Regions from separate parts of the Pseudodesulfovibrio karagichevae genome, predicted to be linked through region 1. Evidence: predicted binding sites of a transcription regulator. Region 1 holds the regulator's gene; each other region holds the start of a gene.
The links. The regulator sigma-54, encoded in region 1, starts transcription at its own class of promoters, with help from an activator protein. The targets are predictions, from matches to a motif close to CTGGCACGGNNNNTGCTT.
Positions count from the first base shown of each region.

Region 1 (7,878 bases):
CCAGCCGGTCACACTGCCGACGCTCGATGTTCCCCACAGGCCCGCGCGCATGTCATGCCAGTTGGCGTCGACGAACAGGTCGCCGATGATCATCTTGCCTGTGGCGGGCGTATTGATGTCCGTCTTTTGACCTTTGGTCTGATAAAATTCCAGACCGGGCACGGGAGGCGCTATTCCGATGGCGAGGCGGCCGTCCGGAGTAGTCGCGAACTGGTCGGGAGCGGTACGGTCGGGGTACCATGCCGAAAGTTGGGAGTCGTCATCAAAGGTAAAGACGCTGGCGTTGGCCATGTTGGGAATCAACAGCATGCAAATGGCTAATGACAATAAAATTTTCTTCATAGGATCGCCTTTTGGAATGAGGTAGCAGGGCCGGCTGACATTTGACAATATATTCACAAAGCAAGGCGTGTGCCAAACACAACCCCTTTGTATTTCAATAAATTGATCGTCTTGAACTAATTAAATTGTCGGCAGGCCTTACACATTAGGGCTGTTATCGAAAGAAAACTTTACATTTTTTTGTCCATGGCCATGTAATTCAAAACGGAAAACAAGGAGCGCGGACAGGAGGGATGAGAGACGACAAGTCCAAGTCGAATCTGTCGCGTCATTCAACATTGATTGAAAAAGGGAAAAGCAAAGGCCCGCCAGCACAACGCTGGCGGGCCCGACTTTGCGCACTAAATCAGCTGTTGCAGCTTAGCCTTCGAAGGCCTTGATGAAGTTGGGGGCGACCTGCTTCTTGCGGCTCATGACGCCGTCCAGCCAGACCGGCTCGCCCTTGGTGGCGATGCCGAAAGCCTTTTCGACGACCGCGGGATCATCGGAGGCGATGAGCATCTCGGAGCCTTCCTTCATGATGTCGGTCAGGAGCAGGAAGACGGAATGGCGGCCTTCGGCCTTGACCTTCTCGATCTCGGCCTGCAGGGCGGCCTTGTGGGCGTCCAGCATGGACAGGTCCACGACTTCCAGCTGGCCGATGCCGACCTTGTTGCCGGACATGTCGAAGTCCTTGTAGTCGCGGAAGACCAGCTCGCTGGCGGAAGCGCCGTCAACGGCGGACTTGACCTTGAACATCTCCATGCCCAGAGCCATGACATCGGACACACCGGCGATCTTGGCCAGCGCCTCGACGGCGGCCTTGTCGGCGTCGGTGCAGGTGACGGACTTGAACATGACGGTGTCGCTCAGGATGGCGCACAGCATGATGCCGGCGATGTTGGCCGGGATCTCGACGTTGTAGAAGTCGTACATGGACTTCAGCACGGTGGCGGAACAGCCCACGGGCCAGACCCACATTTCCAGCGGACCGGAAGTGGTGATGTCACCCAGCTTGTGATGGTCGACGACGGCCAGGAGCTCGCCCTTGTCCAGATTGTCGATGGTCTGGGAAATGTCGGTGTGGTCGACCAGGATGATCTGCTTGTCGGTGGCGTCGGTGACGATCTCGGGAACGGCAACGCCGAACTTCTTGAGCACGAAGGCGGTCTCCGGAGCGATCTCGCCCTGGGTCACGGCCTTGGCCTCCATACCACGTTTGCTGTACAGGTCGGCGGCACCGATCGCGGAAGCGACGGTGTCGGTATCGGGGTTCTTGTGTCCAACAACCAAAATAGCCATATCAAGTCCTCCTAATTGAATTATCCTGTATAAGGAAATTGAGCATCGAAAACAGAATGTGACAGATATCACAAAGCATTCCGGCTGCCAAGCTAAAAGCGAAGGCCAAGCGATAAAATCGCGAAAAGGACATCGCCTGTCGCCGGAATGCCACCAGACCGCTACAAGCCAAGCCCCGCAAGGCTTCCCGCGTGAACCGCAGTGTGAATACTCGGTCCGATGCAGCTGTCGGGACGCAGGCTGCCCGGCAGTAACCATGTGAAGATGATCCCAAAGCATTGCCCCGCCGAACAAACGTACCGGATATCCGGTCCGGAGGCGGGACACGGTTCCCTACAAGGTGGGCAGGAAACGGTACAGGGCGAAGAGGATGACGCCGGTAGCCAGGATGACGTAGGCCCGCTTCAGGCGAAGGGCCATGAGGCCGCCGAGGGAGGCGGCCACCCAGAGGTGGGCCCAGGTCACGCCCAGGTGCGAGAAAATCGTCGGATAGGCGGAGAAGACGAGCTCGAACCCCTGCTTGAGGATGAGGACGGCCACCAGGAAGGTCGCCCAGCTCATGAACAGTCCCTTGGCCATGGACCGGAGGATGAGCGCGCCGGGCAGGTTCTTGGAATCGGGGGTGCGCGCCCAGTTGAGCAGCGCGTTGTAACTCCCCTGCTCCCGTTCGCGCAGCCACCCTTCCACCTTGGTGCCGATCCAGGCCAGCGGCATGCTGGCGAAGAGCACAAACATGATCCTGGACGGCTGGTCCAGGCCGAACCATGTAGTCAGGGCCAGGGCCGAGAAGGTGGCCGCCGTGAGCTGGGGCGGGATGTACGCCCCTGCGGGGATGAGGTCGAGCCAGAACAGTTCGAAGAATATGGCGATGTACAGGCTGGTGGTATACTCGCCCGTGGCCGCGCCCCAGAAGAAGCCGACCACCAGGGGGCGCTCAAGCAGACCAATGGTTAAGGACGAGCGGAACTGGGAAAAGAGGGCAAAAAAAAAGCGACCATGGCGAACCAGGCGAGGGTGTGCTGAACGATCATGGCCTAGAACCTCACCTGCACGGGATCGTTGGGCACGCAGCGGAAGTCGAGTTCGACGCCCTTGCGGTTCAGGTGGCGCAGGCAGGTCTCGTCCTCGTCGGACAGGGCCACGCTCGGGGAGATCTGGCGCTTGCCCGGGCTGTAGTGGACGTTGCCGATGTTCAGCACGTGGAAATCGAACCCGGAGTCAAAGGCGCGGCGGGCATCGGAACAGCTGGAAAAGAGGATGATGGTGTCATGATCGCCCGGCGCGGAGAAGAGCTTGGACATGATCGCGGGCACCTCGTCCACGGTGACGAAGGAACTCTTCACGGCCTGGGGGATGGCCAGGGACATGATCTCCTGCTGGAGGATGTCGTGGGCCAGTTCGTCGTTGGCCACGACAACGTTCTTGGCGCCGGTGTACGGCAGCCACGTCTCAATGATCTGGCCGTGAATCAAGCGGTTGTCGATACGAACGAGAGTCACGGCATCATACCTATTTCTTTGCTTTTTTGCGCAGCATCGCCCCGGCGACCTTGATCCCCTGCTGCCCCGCTTCCATGACCTTGTCGGCCAGCTCGGGCAGTTTCATGGACCGGGCCTGCAGCGCGGCCACAACCATGGGGAGATTGACGCCGGTGATGACTTCGAGATTTTCGGACTTCATGAGGGAGAGGGACATGGTCGTGGGGGAACCGCCGAACAGGTCGGTCAGGGCCAGGACGCCCTTGCCCTGCTCCAGGGACTGGATCGCCTTGCGCACCCCTTCCAGGGCCTCGTCCACGCCCTTCTGCACGTCGATGCCGACGGCCAGGCAGTTTTCCTGCGGTCCCATGACCATTTCCGCGGCCTTGAGCAGGCTCTCGCCGAAGGATCCGTGGGTAACCAGCACCACGCCGATCACGACATCTTTTTTGTCAGTGTTTGCAGCCATGTCTAACCGAGTTCCATGTGTCGATGTTCGATCGAAACCGTATACCCTTTTTCCTTCAGGGTTGCCAGCACCGACTCGGCCACGGAAACCGACCGGTGGCGGCCGCCGGTACAGCCCAGGGCCAGGGTGATCCTGTAGCGGCCTTCTTCGGCGTAAAGCGGCAGGAGATAGAGCAGAAATTCATGAAACCGCTTGATGAAGCCCGCCCCCGTGGGGTTGCCCAGGACATAGTCGGAGACCGCTTTGTCCAGGCCGGACATGGGGCGCAGGGACTTGTCGAAATAGGGGTTGGGCAGAAAGCGGAGGTCGAAAACCAGATCGGCCTCGGACGGAACCCCATACTTGAAGCCGAAGGTGATGATGTGCACCCGCATGCCCAAGCTCACGTCCTCAAGGGAGGACCACTTGGCCTGGATGACCCGGCGCAGGTCGTGGATGGAATAGTCCGTGGTGTCCAGGACCAGGACCGCCCCGCGCCGCACGGGCTCCAGGAGCTTTTTCTCCATCTCCAGGGCCTGCTCCAGGCCGAGGTTGCGGCACTCCAGGGGGTGCGGGCGACGGGTGGTGGCGTAGCGGCGGACCAGTTCGGCCATCTTGGCCTCGAGAAACAGGACCTGCGGGGTGATGCCGAGTTCGGCGAACCCTTCCAGGGCCTTACCCCACCCGTCCACGAACTCGAACTGGCGCAGGTCCATGCCGAGCGCCAGGCCGCGGTACTTGGTGTCGAAGGAGAGGATGAGGTCGGCCAGCTTGGGCGACATCTCGGAAGGCAGCCCGTCGATACAGAAGAACCCCAAGTCTTCGAAGACCCGGATTGCGGTACTCTTGCCGGACCCGGAGAGCCCGGTGACGATCACCACGGGAAAGGGGTTGGTCGAGGTCAACGGAGTCCGTCCATGGAGTTACACGCCCTTGAGGAGAGCCCAGAGGGCCTCGAGGTCATCGGCCGACAGGAACGCCTTGCGGAATTCCTCGTCCTTGAGAAGACGGGAAATCTGGGCCAGGACGCGCAGGTGCATGCCCGCCACCTGTTCCGGGGCGAGCACCAGGAAAAAGATGGTGCACGGGCTGTGGTCGAGCGCCTCGAACTCCACACCGTTTCGGCTGCGGCCCACGACCACGATGACCTTTTCCAGGTCCTCAAGCTTGCCGTGGGGGATGGCGATGCCGTCCCCGATGCCGGTGGAGCCGAGCCGTTCACGATCGAGAAGGACACGGACCGCATGGTCCGTGTCCATCTCTGGATATTGTTCGCCCAGGGGGGCGACGAGTTCATTCAATACGTCCGACTTGGTCTCGGACTTGAGTTCGGGAAGGATCAGCTCCTTCGCCAGGTAATCACTGAGTTTCATGCTTAGTTTCCGGGGTCGATGAGGCCGTAATCGCCGTTCTTTCTCTTGTATATCACGTTGACGCCGTCGGTCTCCGCATTGAGGAAGACCAGGAATTCATTGTCACGGGCATCGAGCTGCATGGCTGCCTCGTCCACGGACATGGGCTTGGGCTCGTATGCATCGGTGCCGACGATGGTGGGGGACGAACCGGGAGCGATGTCCTCGTAGGACAGGTAGTTCATCTGCACCATTTTATTGGGACGCGCCTGTCTGGGGCGGTTCTTCATCTTTTCACGCATCTTGCGGAGCTGGGCTTCCAGCTTGTCCAGGACCATGTCAATGGTGGAGTACATGTCTTCAGAGTCTTCGTAGGCCGAGATATGGATGCGATCCGAGTTCAGGATCACGTCCGCCTTGTGGCGGAACTTGTCGACCAGCAGGTTGACCTGGAGATCAGCCTCCGCGTCGGAAACGTATCTTGCTACCTTTTCAAAACGCTTTTCCGCATACCCCTTGAGGTGATCGGAAGGCTCGAAGTTCTTGAAAGTGAAGCTGATGTTCATACGCTGCCTCCTGGTTGAGAGTGCTTCAAGCAGAACCTAGAAGTACTGCTTACGTTTTGAAGACGAAGGAATACCCATGGCCGAGCGGTATTTGGCGACCGTACGCCGGGCGATGTTCACTTCCAGCTTTTCCTGGAGGATTTCGCCGATTCGCTCGTCGCTGAGCGGTTTCTTCGTGTCTTCGTCTGCGATCATTTGCTTGATGAGCGCCTTGACGCTCTCCGAGCCCACCTGGGAACCGTCGTTCAGATCCAGGGCCGAGTTGAAGAAGAACTTCAGCTCGAAAATGCCGTGCGGCGTTGAAACGTACTTGCTGGTTGTAATCCGGCTCACGGTGGATTCGTGCATTTCGATGTCTTCCGCCACCTCCTTGAGGATCAGGGGTTTGAGCTTTGTCACGCCCTCCTCGAAGAATGCCCGTTGGAAGCCGACAATGCTCTCAACTACTTTATACAGGGTTCGCTGCCGCTGGTACAGGCTTTTCATCAACCATGCGGCGGAACGCATCTTTTCCTGAAAATATTCCTTCTCCTTGTCGGCCGCGCCCTTCATGGAATCCATGTAGAAGGTGTTCATCTGGAGCCTCGGCATACCGTCCTCGTTGAGGATGATGACGAAGTCCTCGCCGTACTTGTAGACGAATACGTCCGGGCTGACGTAGTGCGGCTCGGTGCTGGAGAAGTTGGCGCCCGGCATGGGATCGAGGGTCTGCATCAGGTCCAGGTAGGCCTTGAGCTCGTCCATGGAGATCTTGAACTTGCGCGCCAGGGGCTTGTAGCGGTTCTTCTCCAGGTCCTCCAGGTGATCGCGCACCAGGGAAACCATGATCGGGTCGTCGTATCCGAGGACCTCCATCTGGACCAACAGGCATTCCTGCGGGGTGCGGGCGCCCACGCCCACCGGGTCCAGATGCTGGACTCGGTGCAGGACCGCCGCTATTTCCTCTTCGGTGGCCTGGACCATGGCGGCCAGCTCCTCCGGGGAGGCCTGCAGGTAGCCGTTGGAGTCGAGGTTGCCGAGAATGACGTCGCCGATGGCCAGTTCGTGCTCGGTGAAATTCGACAGGCGCATCTGCCAGTTCAGGTGCCCTTCGAGCGAGGGCTTGGAGGCCAGGCGGGCCTCGAAGGACATGCCCTCCTCGGGCATCTCCATGTCACGGGACAGGGCCTGCTTGGAGGTGGACGAGAATTCGCCGAGATAGTTCTCCCAGTCCGCGTTGCGGACCAGTTCCTCCTCGGCCTGGGACTCGGTCAGGACTTCCGTCTTGTCAGGAACCTCGGTGTCGGTCTCGGTCTCTTCAAGGAAAGGATTCTCCAACAATTCCTGCTGCACCGTCTCCAGCAGCTCAAGGCGCGACAACTGCAGCAGCTTGATGGCCTGCTGCAACTGGGGCGTCATGACCAGTTGCTGTGAGAGCTTGAGCTGTTGCCGAAGTTCCAGTCCCATGATTCGTTACTCGCTTGAAGTTATGTTTATCGGTTGCCAAATAAAGAAACTTTTTTTCGACTACCGTACATTTTTCCCGGTTCAACTATGTCATAGCGGATTAAAGGATGCAACACAATTGTGCTAACATCCTGTTTCGACTAATAATTCAGCAAGCATATTCTGGTATGAAAAAAGTGTACCAACCTTTGGGGTCAGTGTAAATCGGGAAAGAGGAAAAAAAGACGGGAGAGGCGGATTAAAGCCGGAAATCCTCGCCCAGATAAATCTGGCGGGCCCGGCTGGACTTGACGATTTCGCTCGGGGCCCCTTCCAGGATGACCGTGCCTTCGTAAACCAGGTAGGCCCGGTCGCAGATGTTCAGGGTTTCCCTGACGTTGTGGTCGGAGATGAGGATGCCGATGTCCATGGACTTGAGCACGGAGATGATTTCCTGGATGTCGATGACCGCAATGGGGTCGATGCCTGCGAAGGGCTCGTCCAGGAGGATGAATTGCGGATCGAGGATGAGCGCCCGGGCGATCTCCAGCCTGCGCCGCTCGCCGCCGGACAGGAACATGGCCGCCTGGTCCGCCAGCTTGGTGATGGTGAACATCTCCAGGAGTTCATCGGCCCTGGCCCGCTGCTGGCGCGAGGTCAGGGAGGTCTGTTCGAGGATGATCTCCAGGTTCTGGCGCACGGTCAGCTTCTTGAATATGGAGCTCTCCTGGGGCAGGTAGCTGACCCCCATGCGCGCCCGCTCGTGCAGGGGCTTGCCCGTGAGCACGCGGCCGCCCAGGGAGACCTCCCCGGTGTTGGGCTGGACAATGCCCACGAGCATGTAGAACGTGGTGGTCTTTCCTGCGCCGTTGGGGCCGAGCAGGCCGACCACCTCGCGCGCGTCGAGTTGGATGTTGATGTTGTGCACGACCTCTTTCTGGCCGTACCGCTTGGACAGGTTCGTTGCGCGCAGACCCTCGGCCATC
Region 1 is NZ_JBGLYH010000004.1:27,687-35,564, reverse strand. Features, by position in the region: gene AB6M95_RS02585 (PEP-CTERM sorting domain-containing protein) at 1-342, opposite strand, end outside; gene AB6M95_RS02580 (manganese-dependent inorganic pyrophosphatase) at 703-1,623, opposite strand; gene AB6M95_RS02575 (PTS sugar transporter subunit IIC) at 1,957-2,631, opposite strand; gene AB6M95_RS02570 (PTS sugar transporter subunit IIB) at 2,658-3,122, opposite strand; gene AB6M95_RS02565 (PTS sugar transporter subunit IIA) at 3,133-3,570, opposite strand; gene rapZ (RNase adapter RapZ) at 3,573-4,454, opposite strand; gene AB6M95_RS02555 (PTS sugar transporter subunit IIA) at 4,473-4,922, opposite strand; gene hpf (ribosome hibernation-promoting factor, HPF/YfiA family) at 4,925-5,467, opposite strand; gene rpoN (RNA polymerase factor sigma-54) at 5,504-6,913, opposite strand; gene lptB (LPS export ABC transporter ATP-binding protein) at 7,152-7,877, opposite strand; gene AB6M95_RS02535 (LptA/OstA family protein) at 7,878-7,878, opposite strand, start outside.

Region 2 (7,878 bases), on a different contig from region 1:
GGGCTTGTTTCGTAAAGGGGTGAAGCAGGTGGACACTTCTTTTAGCAGGTTCAAGGGGAGACGGGCGTTTCGCCCGCCTCCCTTTTGGTCTTCTAATGTTAGAACAGGCCGGGCAGGAACACGAAGCTCATCAGCGAGGCCACGATGCCGACAACGACGCCGTACAGCAGGAAGGGCCAAACGGTCCGCTTCAGGATCGCACCCTCCATGCCGGACAGGCCGACAACGGCGCAGGCGGCGACGATGTTGTGGATGCAGATCATGTTGCCCATGCCGCCGCCGACCGCCTGCGCGGCCACGATGATCTGGCGCGGCAGCTCAAGCTGCGAGGCGACGCCCCACTGGAACTCGGCGAACAGCAGGTCGGACACGGTGTTGGAGCCGGTGATGAACGCGCCGAGACCGCCCACGAAGGAGGCCACCATGGGCCAGGCGTTGCCCGCGATGGCGGCCACGGCCTTGGCCATGGCCAGGGGCATGGACGGGTAGGAGTGCGGGTTCAGGGCGGTGTCGGCGATGCCGGAACCGCGGAAGATGGACACCAGGGCGACCGCCGCGAACAGGGCGATGGTCGGGTTCTTCATGGTCTTGATGGCCTGGAGCCAGGAGAGCTTGACCTTGTCGGCGGGCATGCCGTGGATGAGCACGGTCAGCAGGGCGACCAGGACGAACGGGATGGTGCCGGGCAGGTACAGATAGGCGATGGAGGCGTTGACGGACTTGAAGCCCAGGATGCTGGTGAACTTGATAGCCTGGCTGGCCAGCATGGCCTTGAGACCGAGCTCGGGGATGCGGGTCACGACCAGGATCAGGCCGATCAGGATGTAGGGCAGCCAAGCGCGGAACTGGCTCATGTGGGCCTTGAACTCGGAGGCGTCGGCGGACACGGAACCGGTCCACTCGGGATCCCACTTGGAGGAATCACCGAAGTCCCAGGTGGTCTTGGGCATGCAGAAGCCCTTCTTGGCGCCGATGATGATGATGCCCAGGCCGACGAGACCACCGATCAGGGACGGGAACTCGGGACCGACGTTCCAGGCGAAGATCAGGTAGGGCACGGAGAAGGCCACGGCTGCGAAAATACAGAACTTCCAGGCCGCGAAGCCGGGCTTCCAGCTGCGCTCGGGGCCGAAGTAGCGGGTGATGAAGCCGAGCATGAAGATCGGCAGGATGAAGATCATGCTCAGGTGCATGAGGGTGGCCCACTGGCCGACGACCATGTTGAAGTCGCCCATGTTGGCGAAGTTCAGGCCCGGGGTGCCGGCCTTGACTGCGGCGTCCACGCCGGGAGCCAGGAACTTGAGGCCCAGGACGACCGGGGTGCCGACCGCGCCGAAGGTGACCGGGAAGGAGTTGAAGACCAGGCAGATGATGGCTGCAGCGAGGGGCGGGAAGCCCAGGGAGAGCAGCAGCGGGGCGGCCAGGGCGGCCGGGGTGCCGAAACCGGCGGCGCCTTCGATGAAGGCGGCGAACATGTACCCGATGATGATCGCCTGGATGCGGCGGTCGGGGGTGATGTTCTGCATGCCGTGCTGAATGGTCTCCATGCCGCCGGAATGCTGGAGCGTGCGGAGAATCAGGATGGCGCCGAAGACGATGATCAGGATGCCGATGGCCGTGACGAAGCCCTGAAGGGTCAGGGCGGCGACGTAGGCGACGGGCAGGCTCCAGGCAAGGATCGCGCCGACTGCGGCGGTCAGCCAGGCGAGGGGCATGGCTTTGGTGGCGGGCCAGCGCAGGCCGACCATGAGTACGAGCGCCACCAGGATGGGCAGCAGCGCGATTAACGCGAGCACTTCAATAGACATTAAACAAACCTCCATGGGTGTGAGGAGCGACCCTCACGGTTTCTACAGATGTGCGGGACGGGTCAGGCAGAAGCCTCCGCAACAACCCCGTCCCGCACATGCCTCTAACTATTATCTGCCGTCGTCGCAGGGTTCACCGGAACCCGGGGCTTCGGCCGACACGCCGGTTTCGCAGGCGGCAGGCTCCTCCAGCTCGCCTTTGCCGTAGTCGGCATCGGCCAGGTGGGTGAGGATGGCGTAGCGATCGGCGTAGTCCTTCTCCAGTTTCTCGCGGAACGCCTTGGACAGCTCCGGATGGAAGCGCTCCAGCATGGCGTAGCGGTTTTCGCCGGACAGGAATTCCTGCAGGGTTCCGTCGGGAGCCTTGGACTCCAGAGTGAACGGGTTCTTGCCCTGTTCGACGAGTTCGGGGTTGAAGCGGTACAGGGGCCAGTAGCCGGAGGCCACGGCCAGCTTCTGCTCGAGCTGGGTCTTGCCCATGCCCTTCTTGATGCCCTGGTTGATGCACGGGGCGTAACAGATGACCAGCGAGGGTCCCTTGTAGGCCTCGGCCTCCTTGAAGGCCTTGAGCATCTGCTGCTTGTCCGCGCCCATGGCCACGGAGGCCACGTACACGTAGCCGTAGGTCATGGCCATGCGGCCCAGGTCCTTCTTGCCGGTGCCCTTGCCCGCGGCGGCGAACTTGGCGATGGAGCCGAGCGGGGTGGCCTTGGAGGACTGTCCGCCGGTGTTGGAGTACACCTCGGTGTCCATGACCAGGATGTTCACGTCCTTGCCGGAGGCCAGCACGTGGTCCACGCCGCCGTAACCGATGTCGTAGGCCCAGCCGTCACCGCCGAAGATCCAGACGGACTTCTTGGTGAACAGGTCGGCGTCGGCAGCGATGGCCTTCAGGTTCTCGTCGGTGGCGCCGGAAAGCGCGGCCTTCAGGGTCGCGCCCGCTTCGGCGGAAGCCTCGGCGTCGTCCTTGGCGGCCAGCCAGCCCTCAAGGGCGGCCTTGACGTCGGCGGGAGCGCCGCACAGGGCCTCTTCGCACTTGGCCACCAGGGCCTTGCGGCGGTTGTTCACGCCCATCTCGATGCCGAAGCCGAACTCGGCCGCGTCCTCGAACAGGGAGTTGCCCCAGGCCGGGCCGAAGCCGTCGCGGTTGGTGCAGTAGGGGGTCGAAGGAGCGGAAGCGCCCCAGATGGAGGAGCAGCCCGTGGCGTTGGCGATGATCATGCGCTCGCCGAACAGCTGGGTCAGCACCTTGACGTACGGGGTCTCGCCGCAACCGGCGCAAGCGCCGGAGAATTCCATGAGGGACTGCTTGAACTGGGAGCCCTTGACGGAATCACGCTTGAAGGCGTCCTTGTAGGACACGGTCTCGGAGAAGTCGAAGTTGGGCACCTGCTCGTCGGTCTGGGTGGCGATGGGCTTCATGACCAGCGCCTTTTCCTTGGCCGGGCAGATGTCGGCGCAGTTGCCGCAGCCCAGGCAGTCCAGGGTGTTGACCTGCATGCGGTACTTCATGCCCTTGACTTCCTTGCCCTTGGCGTCCTGGACGGCGAAGGCGGCCGGGGCGTTCTTCAGCTCGTCCTCGGTCACCAGCACCGGGCGCAGGGCGGAGTGCGGGCAGATGAAGGCGCACTGGTTGCACTGGATGCAGTTGTCCATGATCCACTCGGGGACCTTGATGGCCACGCCGCGCTTCTCGTACCTGGAGGTGGCGACCGGTACGGTGCCGTCCACGGAGAAGACGGAGACCGGCAGGTCGTCGCCCTTCTGGGCCAGGACCGGGCGCATGATGTTCTTGACGTAATCGGGCTCGGCGGCGTCGGTCTTGGCGTCGTCGGCCAGGGTCGCCCAGGCGGCCGGGACCGGGATCTCGACGATGGCGTCGGAGGCCTTGTCAACGGCGGCGCAGTTCATTTCGACGATCTTCGGGCCCTTCTTGCCGTAGGCGGCTTCGATGCCGCCCTTGAGCAGGGCGACGGCCTGGTCGAACGGGATGACGTCGGCCAGCTTGAAGAAGGCGGTCTGCATGACCATGTTGATGCGGCCGCCCAGGCCCACTTCGCTGGCGATCTTGACCGCGTCCACAGCGTAGAACTTGAGGTTCTTCTGCGCGATGGTGCGGCGCATGGCGGCGGGCAGTTCCTTGTCCATCTGTTCGGCGGTCCAGGCGCAGTTCAGCACGAAGGTGCCGCCGTCCTTGATGCCGTCGAGCACGTCGTACAGGTGCACGTAGCTCGGGTTGTGGCAGGCCACGTAGTCGGCTGCGGTGACCAGGTAGGTGGACTGGATGGGGGAATGGCCGAAGCGCAGGTGGGAGATGGTGATGCCGCCGGACTTCTTGGAGTCGTAGGCGAAGTAGCCCTGCGCGTACATGTCGGTGTTGTCGCCGATGATCTTGATGGCCTGTTTGTTGGCGCCGACCGTCCCGTCGGAACCGAGACCCCAGAACTTGCACTGGACGGTGCCTTCAGGGGTGGTGTCCAGGGTCCCGGTCGTGACAAGGGAGGCGTTGGTGACGTCGTCCTCGATACCCACGGTGAAGTGGGTCTTGGGGGCGGACGCCGCCATGTTGTCGAACACGGCCTTGGCCATGGCGGGCGTGAACTCCTTGGAGCCCAGGCCGTAACGGCCGGCAGTGAGGACGGGGCCGCTGCCCTTTTCCAGGAACACGGTGCTGATGTCCTGGTACAGGGGGTCGCCCAGGGCGCCCGGCTCTTTGGTGCGGTCGAGCACGGACACGTACTTGGCGGTTTCGGGCAGCACGGCCAGGAAATGCTTGGCCGAGAACGGACGGTACAGGCGGACCTTGATCAGGCCGACCTTTTCGCCTTCGGCGACCAGACGGTTGACCACTTCCTCGATGGTCTCGCAGGAGGAGCCCATGGAGATGATCACGCGCTCGGCGTCGGCGGCGCCGACGTAGTCGAACGGCTTGTAGTCGCGGCCGGTGAGGGCGGAGACCTTGTTCATGTACTCCTCGACGATGGCCGGGATGACCTCGTAGTGGGAGTTGGAAGCCTCACGGCCCTGGAAGTAGATGTCCGGGTTCTGGGCGGTGCCGCGAACGTCCGGGTGTTCCGGGTTCATGGCGCGCTTGCGGAACTCGGCGACCTTGTCCATGTTCAGCAGGGGCTTCATGTCGGCGTAGTCGATGGTCTCGATCTTCTGGATCTCATGGGAGGTCCGGAAGCCGTCGAAGAAGGAGACGAAGGGCACGCTGGCCTCGATGGTGGACAGGTGCGCCACCAGGGAGAGGTCCATGACCTCCTGGACGGAGGCGGCGGCCAGCATGGCGAAGCCGGTCTGGCGGCAGGCCATGACGTCCTGGTGGTCGCCGAAAATGGACAGGGCGTGGGCCGCCAGGGCGCGGGCCGACACGTGGAAGACGCAGGGCAGCAGTTCGCCCGCGATCTTGTACATGTTCGGGATCATCAGCAGCAGGCCCTGGGAAGCCGTGAAGGTCGTGGTCAGCGCGCCGCCGGCCAGGCCGCCGTGCACGGCACCCGCGGCGCCGGCTTCGGACTGCAGCTGGCGGACCTCGACGGTCTGCCCGAAAATATTCTTGCGGCCTTGAGCGGCCCATTCATCGGCGATCTCGCCCATGGTGGACGAGGGCGTGATGGGGTAGATGGCGGCGGTTTCACTCATGGCATAGGCCACCCATGCGGCGGCGGTGTTGCCATCCATCGTTTTCATCTTGGACATTCGATTCTTCTCCTATTGGTGGGTCGTCTGAATTTATGGCGTCCGCCGAGCGGACCCGTTCATTTGATGACACGGTGTATACTCAACATCCGTGCCAACTTTGTGAAAATTTAAATCAACAATAATTACAGCAGATTACGTGTAAGGGCGATCAGGAGGATGTGGTCCGGGCAATGGGGTCAGTCTGAAAAATAGGACGGGATGTGCATTCTGGACATGATAAAGTCACGGACCATGGGCCTTTTTGCCCGGAGCGGGCGCAGGTGGGTGAAAATGAAGTCTGTCCGAAAAAAAGGACAGGCCGGAAAACAACGAAATACGGGGCTATTTCGGGGTCACCGCGCGGTTCCTTCGGCCCAGGCCGGGCCGGCTGCCAGTATCTTTTTGTGGATCGGGCAGGAATCCACGTGCGCCCCCTTCAGATATCCGGAACTCATGAGGAATTCGCCCACGATTTCGCCTCCCACGAATTTGAAGTGCTTCTTGAAGAGCTTGACCCAGTCCTCTTTGGCCAGGGGATGGTGGGCGTCCAGCCAGTTCTTGAACGATCCGTGCTCCCGTTGCAGGGCGAGGACGGCGTTCGCGTTGTGGATGGCCGCATTGACCTTGAGGCGGTTCCGGATGATGCCCGCGTCGGCCAGGAGCCGGGCCCTGTCCGAGTCACCATACGCAGCTATGGTGGGAATGTCGAACCCGTTGTACGCCCTGCGGAAATTTTGTTCCTTGTTGAGGATGGTCCGCCAGCTCAGGCCCGCCTGGTTGATCTCCATGACGAGCAGGGCGAAGAGTTCGGTGTCGTCGGCAATGGGGAATCCGTACCGGGTGTCGTGGTAGACGCGGTCCACGTCGTCCTTGTCGCGGGCGGCGCAGAAGGCGCAGTAGGAGTCGAAATCGGCCATGAGTGCTCCTAGAGGGCCAGGCCGTACTTCTTGAGCAGGCCGTAGAAGTGGGAACGCGAAAGTTTGGAGACGTCGAGGATACGGGGCAGGTCGCCGTCGCACTGGCGGATGAGCTCGCCCAGGTAGACCTTCTCGGCGGTGCTCTTGAAGTCCCGCAGGGTGGGCAGCTCCTGCTCGAAGATATCCTCGAAGATATCCTGTCCGATTTTTCGGACAGGCTCCGGGTAGGGCGCGGGGGGGGCCTCGTCCGGGGCCGCGTTGGTCATGCGCTCTATCTGCGACTTGGCGATCTGGATGCGCAGTTCGCGCGGCAGGTGCATGGCGTAGAGGGTCTTCTCGTTGCCCGAGGTGACCACGGCCCGCTCAAGGATGTTGAACAGCTCGCGCACGTTGCCGGGCCAGTCGTAGCTCTCCAGGGCCGGGTTGAAGTCCGAGCCGAAGGATTTGGGCGGCATGCCGTACTGGCGGCAGAGCTGGGTGACCCGGTAGGTGCACAGGGCCTTGATGTCTTCGGGGCGCTCTCTGAGGGGCGGCATGTGGATGTGCATTGTCTTGAGACGATACAGCAGATCGGAACGGAATGTTCCCTTTTCGACCATCTCGTCCAGGTCCCGGTTGGTGGCGGCCACCAGGCGGAAGTCGCTGGTCTGCTCGCGGGTGTCGCCCACCGGGCGGAAGGTCCGCTCCTGCAGGACGCGCAGGAAGGCCTTCTGCATGGACAGCGGCATTTCGCCCACTTCGTCCAGGAACAGGGTGCCGCCGTCGGCCAGCTTGACCAGCCCGATGCGGTCGCTCTGGGCCCCGGTGAAGGCGCCCTTGCGGTGGCCGTACAGGGTGGATTCGAGCAGGGATTCGGTCAGCCCGGCGCAGTCCACGACCACGAAGTTGCCGGACTTGCGCTTGGAATTGGCGTGGATGGTGGAGGCGAACAGCTCCTTGCCCGTGCCGGTCTCGCCGGTGATGAGTACGTTGGTCTCGGACCGGGCCGCCTGGGACAGGAGGTTGAAGCTGACCTTGATGATCGGGCTGTCGCCGACCACGCCGTTCAGCTCCAGGCCCCGGTCGCCGTCCCGGCCGCGCTTTTCCTCGTGGTACTTGAGCGCCCGGCCCAGGGTCAGGGAGATCTCGCGGATGCTGGACGGTTTGAGCAGGTAGTCCCAGACCCCGCCGCGGATGGCGAGCTCCGCGCCGTCCGGGTCGCCCTTGCCGGTCAGGATGATGACCTCGGGCGGGTCGGGCATGGCCATGATGTCGGGCAGGATGTCCAGGCCGTTGCCGTCGGGCAGGCGGACGTCCAGAAAGATCACGTCGAAGGCCTTCTTGTGCATCAACCTCAGCCCGGCATCCAGGGTATGGGCGGAAACGCACTCATGGGTCAGCCTGGTGATCAGGCTCTCCATGGTCTCGCAGACATCGAGGTCGTCGTCTATGATCAGTATCTCGGCCACTTCATTCCCCTTGCTTGTCGT
Region 2 is NZ_JBGLYH010000029.1:29,360-37,237, forward strand. Features, by position in the region: gene AB6M95_RS11150 (L-lactate permease) at 99-1,808, opposite strand; gene nifJ (pyruvate:ferredoxin (flavodoxin) oxidoreductase) at 1,920-5,510, opposite strand; gene AB6M95_RS11160 (DNA-3-methyladenine glycosylase I) at 5,846-6,409, opposite strand; gene AB6M95_RS11165 (sigma-54-dependent transcriptional regulator) at 6,418-7,857, opposite strand; gene AB6M95_RS11170 (hybrid sensor histidine kinase/response regulator) at 7,859-7,878, opposite strand, start outside.
Region 2: the regulator sigma-54 is predicted to act here: its motif matches at 5,591-5,608, upstream of nifJ (pyruvate:ferredoxin (flavodoxin) oxidoreductase).

Region 3 (7,878 bases), on a different contig from region 1:
GGTTCGCGGTGCAGGGGGGCGAAGGTTTTGGCGTGGATGGGGCCCTTGCCGTCCAGGGGGTCGCCGAAGGCGTCCACGGCCCGGCCGAGCAGGGCGCTGCCCACCGGGATGTGCGGCGGGGTGGCCGCGTTCTGGATGAGCGAGCCGGGGCCGATGCCGCGCATGTCCGAGTAGGGCATGAACAGGCACGCCCCGTCGCGGAAGCCGACCACCTCGGCCGGAATGGGGTCGTGGCCCGTGGGCAGGAGATAGCAGACCGAGCCGAGCGGGGCCTTGATGCCGTGTCCCTCGGCGATGAGGCCGACCACCTTGGTGACCTTGCCGAAGGTCTGGCAGGGATCGAGCTCTTCCAGCAGTCCGAGCCGAGAATCCATGCCTACTCCTTGTCTCCGGCGGTGACCTGGTCGGCCAGTTGGTCGAAGATGGGCTCCACGAGCTTCCAGCGGGTGTCGATGGTGTTGTCCACCTTGCCGCCCTCGGCCTCGATGACCACGCCGCCCATCTCGATGGAGGCGTCTGCCTTGACGGTCCAGTACTTGAGGGTGGGGTTGCGGTCCTGTATCTCCTTGACGAACTCGTCGAGCTCGGCGGTCTCGTCGGGGTGGCAGCGGATCTCGATCCGTCGCTGGGACTCGATGCGCTCCAGGGCCTCGGTCATGAGGGCCTGAAGTGCCTGGCCGCGCTTCTCGTCCAGCTCCACCTTGAGGGTTTTTTTCAGGGCCAGGCGGATGAGCGTGATCACGTCCTGCCGCCGGGTCTCGTAAATGTCGGCGCCCTGGGCGCCGATCTGGGCGAACAGGGCCTCGGCCTTGGCCGAGACGTCCTTGATGTGCTGGTCCACGAACTCCTGGGCCTCGGCGATGCCCTGGGCGAATCCCTCGTGCCGTGCCGTGGCGCGCAACGCCTCGGCCTCGAGCTCGGCCAGCATCTTGATCTCCTTGGCCGCGTCGCGGGCCTTTTCTCGCACGCGGGCCAGGTACTCCTCGTTGGTCGAGTCGTCCCAGATGAGCTGGCGCTTGCCCTCCAGCTCCTGGATGGTCATTTCATCCGGGCCGGGCGTATCCATGCCCACCACGACCTTGCCGGTCATGCGCGGACGGTGGCTCTGGAACTTAGATAAAGACATCGCTGCCACCTCGGCTGATGACGATCTTGCCCTCGTCCTCCAGGCGGCGGACGGTCTTGACGATGGACTGCTGGGCGGCCTCCACCTCGGAGAGCTTCTTGGGCGGCATGATCTCCAGGTCTTCCTTGATCATGGCCGAGGCGCGCTCGGACAGGTTCTTGAAGAACTTCTCGCGCAGGTCCTCGCTCGCGCCCTTGAGCGCCACGGTGAGGTCCTCGTTGGAGACCTCCTTGAGCAGCTCGCGGATGGCGATGTCGTCGATGCCCTTGACGTCCTCGAACACGAACATGAGGTTGCGGATGTCCTCGGCCATCTGGGTGGACTCCTCCTCGATCTCGGACAGGACCTCTTCCTCGGTGTTGCGGTCCACGGCGTTGAGGATTTCGGCCACGGAATTGACGCCGCCGACCTTCTTGCCTTCCTTGCCGCCCATGGCGATGAGCTGGCTCTGGAGGACCTTGTCGACCTCCATGAGCATCTCCTCGGCCACGGCCTCGAGCTTGGCCAGGCGCATGAGCACCTCGGCGCGCACGCCCGCGGGCAGGTTCTGGATGAGCTCGGCGGCCTGGTCCGGGTGCAGGTGGCCCAGAATGAGGGCCAGGGTCTGCGGGTGCTCGTTGCGCAGGATCTGGGCCAGGATGCGCGGGCTGACGTTCTCCAGCTCCTGGAACGGCGTGGGGCCGGTGTCCAGGTCCAGGGAATCCATGATGTACTTGGCGGTCTCCGCGTCCAGGGATTGGGTCAGCAGCCGCTTGACCTGTTCCGGTCCGCCCACCAGGAGCTCCGCGCCGTAAGCCAGGGCCTCGTTGTACTCCTTGAGCACTTCCAGGACCTCCTCCTTGGGAACGGAGTCGGTTTCGAGCATGGCCTTGGACACGGCGGCGATCTCGTTGCGCTCCATGCGCTTGAATACCTCCGCCGTGAACTTCTCTCCCAGGGAGAGGAGCACGATGGCCGTTTTCTGGGGGCCGGTGAAGTCTGCCATTTCTTACGCCTCCTGGGTAAGCCAGGTTCTGAGCAGGTGGACCGCCTGGTCGAGGTTCTCGTCGGACAGCTGGATGGCGTGGTTCTTGGCGTTTTCGAGCCGCCTTGAGGCGTCCAGAGCCTCTTCGTCCATGTCGTCCTCCTCCAGCGCCAGCCGCTCGGAACCGGGTAGCCCGGCCATCTCCTCGATCTCCTGCTCGGCGACCCTCGGCCGGATCAGGGCCATGACCACCGGGCGGACGACCAGGATGAGGAAGAGGAAGATCAGCAGTCCGTTCAGGAACGGCTTGCCCAGCCGCTGGGCGTACTCCAGCATGGTCCGCATCAGGGAATCGCCGCTGGCCAGCTGCGGTTCGCCGAACGAGATGTTGCTGACCTCGATGGTGTCGCCGCGTTGCGCATCGAACCCGACCGCGTTCTCGATCAGGGTGCGGATGCGGTTGATCTCCTCGGCGGAGCGGGGCACATAGACCTGCTTGCCGTCGGCGTCCGCCTGCCACGTCCCGTCCACAATAACCGCAACGGTCAGACGTTTCAATTGTCCGACGGGGGCTACGATATTTTCTTCCTGCTTGTCGATCTCGAAGTTGGTGGTACGGGAGTTGCGCGTGGAGTCCTGGGTGGTCTGGGTGCCGGTGAAGCCGTCGCCGCGGAAGTTGGTGTCCGGCGAATTGCTGGCGCCCAGGTTGGCCGCGCCGTTGGTGGTTTCCTCATTGCGGGTCTCGGAGCGGACCACCGCGCTGTTGGGATCGTAGGTCTCCTTGCGCACGGTCCGCTGGCTGAAGTCGAGGTCCGCGTTGACGCGGGCGATGACCTTTTCCGGGCCCACGGCCGGTCCGAGCAGTTCGAGGATGCGGCGCTGCAGCTTGGCCTCGACGCCCGCCTTGTGTTCGAGCTGGGCGTTGGACATGGCCAAGCCGGTGGATTCGTCCTCCGGGGTGTACAAGGGATGCCCCTTCATGTCCGTGACCGTGATGTTCTTGGGTTCAAGCCCTTCCACAGCCATGGACACCAGGTTGACGATGCCCTTGATCTCGTCGGGCTCGAGCTTGCCGTCACCCTTGAGCTGCAGGACGATGGACGCGGACGGCGCGATCTGGTCCTCGATGAACAGGGACTTCTGCGGGATGACCAGGTGCACCCTGGCCTTGTCCACGATGGGAAATTCCGTGATGGTGCGGGCCAGTTCGCCCTGGAGCGCCCGCTGGTAGTTGACGTGCTGGACAAAGTCGGTCTGGCCGATCTGGACCTCGTCGAAGATCTCGAAGCCGATGCCCTGGCCGTGCAGGTTGCCCTCGCCGGCCACCTTGAGCCGGAGCTCGTAGACCCGGTCGGCCGGCACCATGATGGTCGTGCCGTTGTTCTCGAGCTTGTAGTCCTCTTTCTGTGCCTGGAGCATGCCCACCACCCGGGATGCGTCCTCGGGATAGAGGTTGGTCATCAGGACCCGGTAGTCCGGCTTGTTCATCCAGTAGATCATCAGCGCGAAGGAGACGACCACGGCGGCGGCCAGTCCCCCGATGAGGATGCGCTGGGACACGGTGCGGTCGGTCCACAGCCCTTGCATCTTGGACCAGTATTCTGCGACGAACGGAGGCATCTTCTATTTCTCCAGCTTGCGTTGGCGGTGTGTTCCGGTTGCAAAGACGCCTAGAAGGGCATCTGCATGATTTCCTTGTACGCGGTCATGATCTTGGAGCGGACGGCGCCGGTCATCTGCATGGCCATGCCCGCCTTCTGCATGGAGATCATCAACTCATGCACGTTCTGGGTCTTGCCGGAGGCGAATTCCTCGATCATGGTCTCCTTGGTCTCCTGGAGGTCGTTGACCTTGACCAGGGAGGACTTGAGGGTGTCCTGGAAGCTCGTGACGGGGGCCTGGGGCTTCTTGAGGCTCTGGGCGACCGTGGAGTCCACCGTGCGGCGGCGGATGTCCATGGCGTTCTGATAGGCATTGAAGGCGACGCTTTTGACGACCATTTACTCTTCTCCTTTTCCTACTGACCGATGGTCAGGGCCTTCTGGAACATTCGCTTGACGCCCTCGATGGTCTGGACGTTGGCTTCGTATCCGCGCATGGTCTGCATCATGTTCGCCATCTCCTCGACCACGTTGATGTCCGGGTAGAACACGTACCCCTGGTCGTTGGCGTCGGGATGGTTGGGCTCGTAGACCTGCTTGAACGGGCGCTGGTCCTGGGTGACGCCCAGCACCTTGACCCCTTCCAGGTTGCGGTTGAGCTGGTCCTGCATGGCCTGGTCGAAGGGCGAGTAGACCGGTGTGGCCTCGAAGGAGACCGACTTGCGCTGGTACGGGCCGCCCGTCTCGGTCTTGGTGGTCCGGATGTTGGCCATGTTCATGGAAATGACGTTCAGCTGCGCCCGCTGGGCCGTGAGCCCGGACGCGCCGATGTCGAGTGCGGTCATGAGATCCATTTACTTGCTCCCTTCCTGAATCACCTTGGTCATGCCGTCGAAGCTCTTCTTGATGACCGATGCCAGGGCGTTGTACATCATGGTGTTTTTGGCGTTGGTGGCCATTTCCTTGTCCAGGTTGACCTCGTCCTGGCCGTAGATCTCGCGGGCCCGGAAATCCTCCAGGCCTTCGCCCTTGAACCCGTCGGGGTCGAAGGTGGCGGGCAGGTGGTCCTGCTTGGTGCGGGTGAGCTTGCCCAGGGCGTCCTGGTTCAGGGCCGCCTGGAGCTGACTTTCGAATTCGATGCGGCGCGCCTTGTAACCGGGCGTGTTCACGTTGGCGATGTTGCCCGTGACGATATTTTGACGTTCCAGGCGCAGGTCCAAGACCTTGGCCGTTATGTTCAGGTGTTGCTCGAAAAGTCCTCGCATCCCTTGCTCCTCCTTCGTTCGCGTGACGGTTGGGGGTCCGGCGGGGGAATGTTTTTCCGCCGGGTCCGCAGGAGGCTAAGCAACTCCCGTTCCAATCAAACAACTACTTGAAATTGAATAGAATCTGTGAAAAGCAAGAGGTCGGGCGTCAGACTCCCGCACGGAATCCCCGGCGCGGCCCGCGCCGAACGGGGCGAAAAAACAGGGTAGATTCTTCCTCCCGGACCAGTTTCGGCTGCGGAAGGGCAGGGTGCCGCTTCCCGGTAGTATGCATGCAAACTGAATTTTATCAGTATGTTGCGTGCGGCGCGAACTGACGTCAAAATCGGGATATCACCCCCTTGGCACATTGATTGCTAGATCGGTTGCGGCCGAAACGGCCATGGAGATCTTTTCAGCCCGGCCTTCGGGCAAAGGAGAAATGGAGGGGAACTATGAGTGGTCATCTGGATTACGAAATCAACAAGGAACTCGGCGAATGCTACCTGTTCATGGGTGAGCTGGACAAGGCCGAGGAGTACTACAAGAAGGCGGTCAGCTCCAACGGCGTCCATCCGGACCCGTACCTCGGGCTGGCCACGGTCGCCGTCCAGCGCGGCGATCTGGAAGACGCCGAACTGATGTACAAGAAGGCCCACAAGATCGAGCCTTCGGACAAAAGTCTTTCCGGGATAGCGCTTATCCGCATGGAGCACGGCGACAGGGACCAGGCTTTTTCCCTGTTCGTCGAGGCCATCGGCATGAATCCCGAAAACATGGTCGCCCTGTTCAGCCTGATCAGGCTCGGCCATGAACTGGAACGCATCGGCGAAATCATCCCGCACCTCGAGAATTACCTCGAAATCGATCCGGCCAAGCACGAAGTGCGCTACTCCCTGGCCGGGTGCCTCGCCTGCGTCGGGCAGAAGGACGCGGCCGTCAACGAACTCGAGACGATCTTGGAAAAGGATCCCGAGAACGGCCCGGCCAAGGAAATGCTCGAACAGTTCCGGTCCTGACAACGGTCTCCCCTCCCCGTTGATTTCCCGTCCCGCCGCCCTCGCGGAAGCGGGGCGGGAAATCAGCCTTGAGACCGTCCGGCGGCTCGCGGCCGCGTCGAGAAGACTCCCCCGGGCGGAAGGCCGGGCGGCGGCCCGTTTTTGTCGTCCTTTCTCCCCGTGCCCGGAAACGGGTGCGCTCCCTCCCCGCCGCATCCTGCGGCAGGCGTCCCCAAGAGATTCCCGTTCGTCTGGCATTACGGGCGGTTGACCATCGAGACCCGTTTGCTGCATGGCGGGATGACCGGCTAGTTGCCGGTTTTTTCGTGTTTTTTGATTCCGGATATCCAGGCGTTATGCACACCTGTGGAAAAAACACGGGTTCGCGGTCCGTTTTTCGCCGGAAACCGTGACCATCCGCGCCTTGCGTTTGGGCGGCAAATCTGGCACAGGCACTCAAAACATCAAGTGAGGTTGCGATGAATCTGTTGCCTGTGAAGAGAGCCATACTATCCGTTACCGACAAAACCGGCCTGGCCGAGTTCGCCGAATTCCTGGTCGACCAGGGGTGCGAGCTGGTGTCCACCGGGGGGACCAAGAAGATGCTGAAGGACGCGGGGCTGCCAGTCACTTCGGTGTCCGACGTCACCGATTTTCCCGAAATCCTGGGCGGCCGGGTCAAGACCCTGCACCCGCATATCCACGGCGGCATCCTGGCCGACAAGGACGACGAGGCGCACATGGAGACCCTGCGCGACTTCGGCATCGAGCCCTTCGACCTGGTCTGCGTCAATCTCTATAATTTCGCCGACGCCGTGGCCAAGGGGCTGGACCTCAAGGCGGCGGTGGAGCAGATCGACATCGGCGGACCGACCATGCTTCGGGCCACGGCCAAGAATTTCCACTCCATCTGCGTGGTCCCCGATCCCAAGTACTACGAGACGGTCCGAAAGGAGATCGAGGAGCACGGCGGCGTGACCCTGGAATTCCGCAAGGAAATGGCCACTCTGACCTTCCGGCTGACCAGCGAATACGACGCCATGATCACGAAATACCTCAGCGAGAACGACGCCTAACACGCACGGCGGCTTGCGATAGCGGGCCGTCTGCACATTTTTCGGGCTTTGCTCAATCCTCAACGTAGACGGCTACGCCTCCGGTTGAGCTTCGCCCGAGAAAATGCACAGTCGACCCACTCTCCCAAGCCTTGAGGCGTCATTCAAGAAGAACGAGGTAGGGGAGCCGCGCGGCGTCCGGGGGGATTGCCGCGCGGTGCAAGAGGGTGCATAGTCGAATCACTCCGATCAGGGAGTTGGGACCACCGGTCCCAACTCCCTGATCGGCAATGAAATTCCAGAATTTTTCGGTTGCGGAAACAGGCCGCGGGGCCGCCGCAGGCACGTTTTATCCCGGAGCGCAATCATCGCCCAGAAGCCCAAGGGCAACCTGCAAGGGTTGAAGCCCAACCAGATCAAGCGGTTATCCCGCCTGTACCAACGCCAATTCCCGACCGACGGGGTCTACAGCAACGAGCAGGCCCGCGAACTGGCCGAACTGTCCACGGACACCGGCCGCCAACTCGGCCTGCTCATCGACCGCCAGGGCAAAGTCTCCATGGTCCTGGTCGGCGACAACCGGTCCATCTACATCCCGGAGCTGCCGCGTGCGCGCATGAGTTCGGGGCGGCTACGCGGCCTGCGTCTGCTGCACACCCACCTGGCCGAGGAGAGCCTGAGCCAGGAGGACCTCATGGACATGGTCTTCCTGCGGCTCGATTCCGTGGCCGTTCTGACCGTGAGCGGAGGGTTCCCGGTGGCCGTGGAGGCCGCCCACCTGCTGCCGCCCAACCCGGACGAGAAGAGCTACGAGCTGTTCCCGCCCGTGCGCTGGGACCGGTTCGAGCACGACCTGGGATTCATCACCACGGCCATCGAGGATGAGTTCG
Region 3 is NZ_JBGLYH010000046.1:21,735-29,612, reverse strand. Features, by position in the region: gene AB6M95_RS14415 (FliI/YscN family ATPase) at 1-374, opposite strand, end outside; gene AB6M95_RS14410 (FliH/SctL family protein) at 377-1,126, opposite strand; gene fliG (flagellar motor switch protein FliG) at 1,113-2,111, opposite strand; gene fliF (flagellar basal-body MS-ring/collar protein FliF) at 2,115-3,710, opposite strand; gene fliE (flagellar hook-basal body complex protein FliE) at 3,761-4,090, opposite strand; gene flgC (flagellar basal body rod protein FlgC) at 4,108-4,545, opposite strand; gene flgB (flagellar basal body rod protein FlgB) at 4,546-4,956, opposite strand; gene AB6M95_RS14380 (tetratricopeptide repeat protein) at 5,391-5,954, shown strand; gene AB6M95_RS14375 (IMP cyclohydrolase) at 6,413-7,009, shown strand; gene hflX (GTPase HflX) at 7,389-7,878, shown strand, end outside.
Region 3: the regulator sigma-54 is predicted to act here: its motif matches at 5,034-5,051, upstream of flgB (flagellar basal body rod protein FlgB).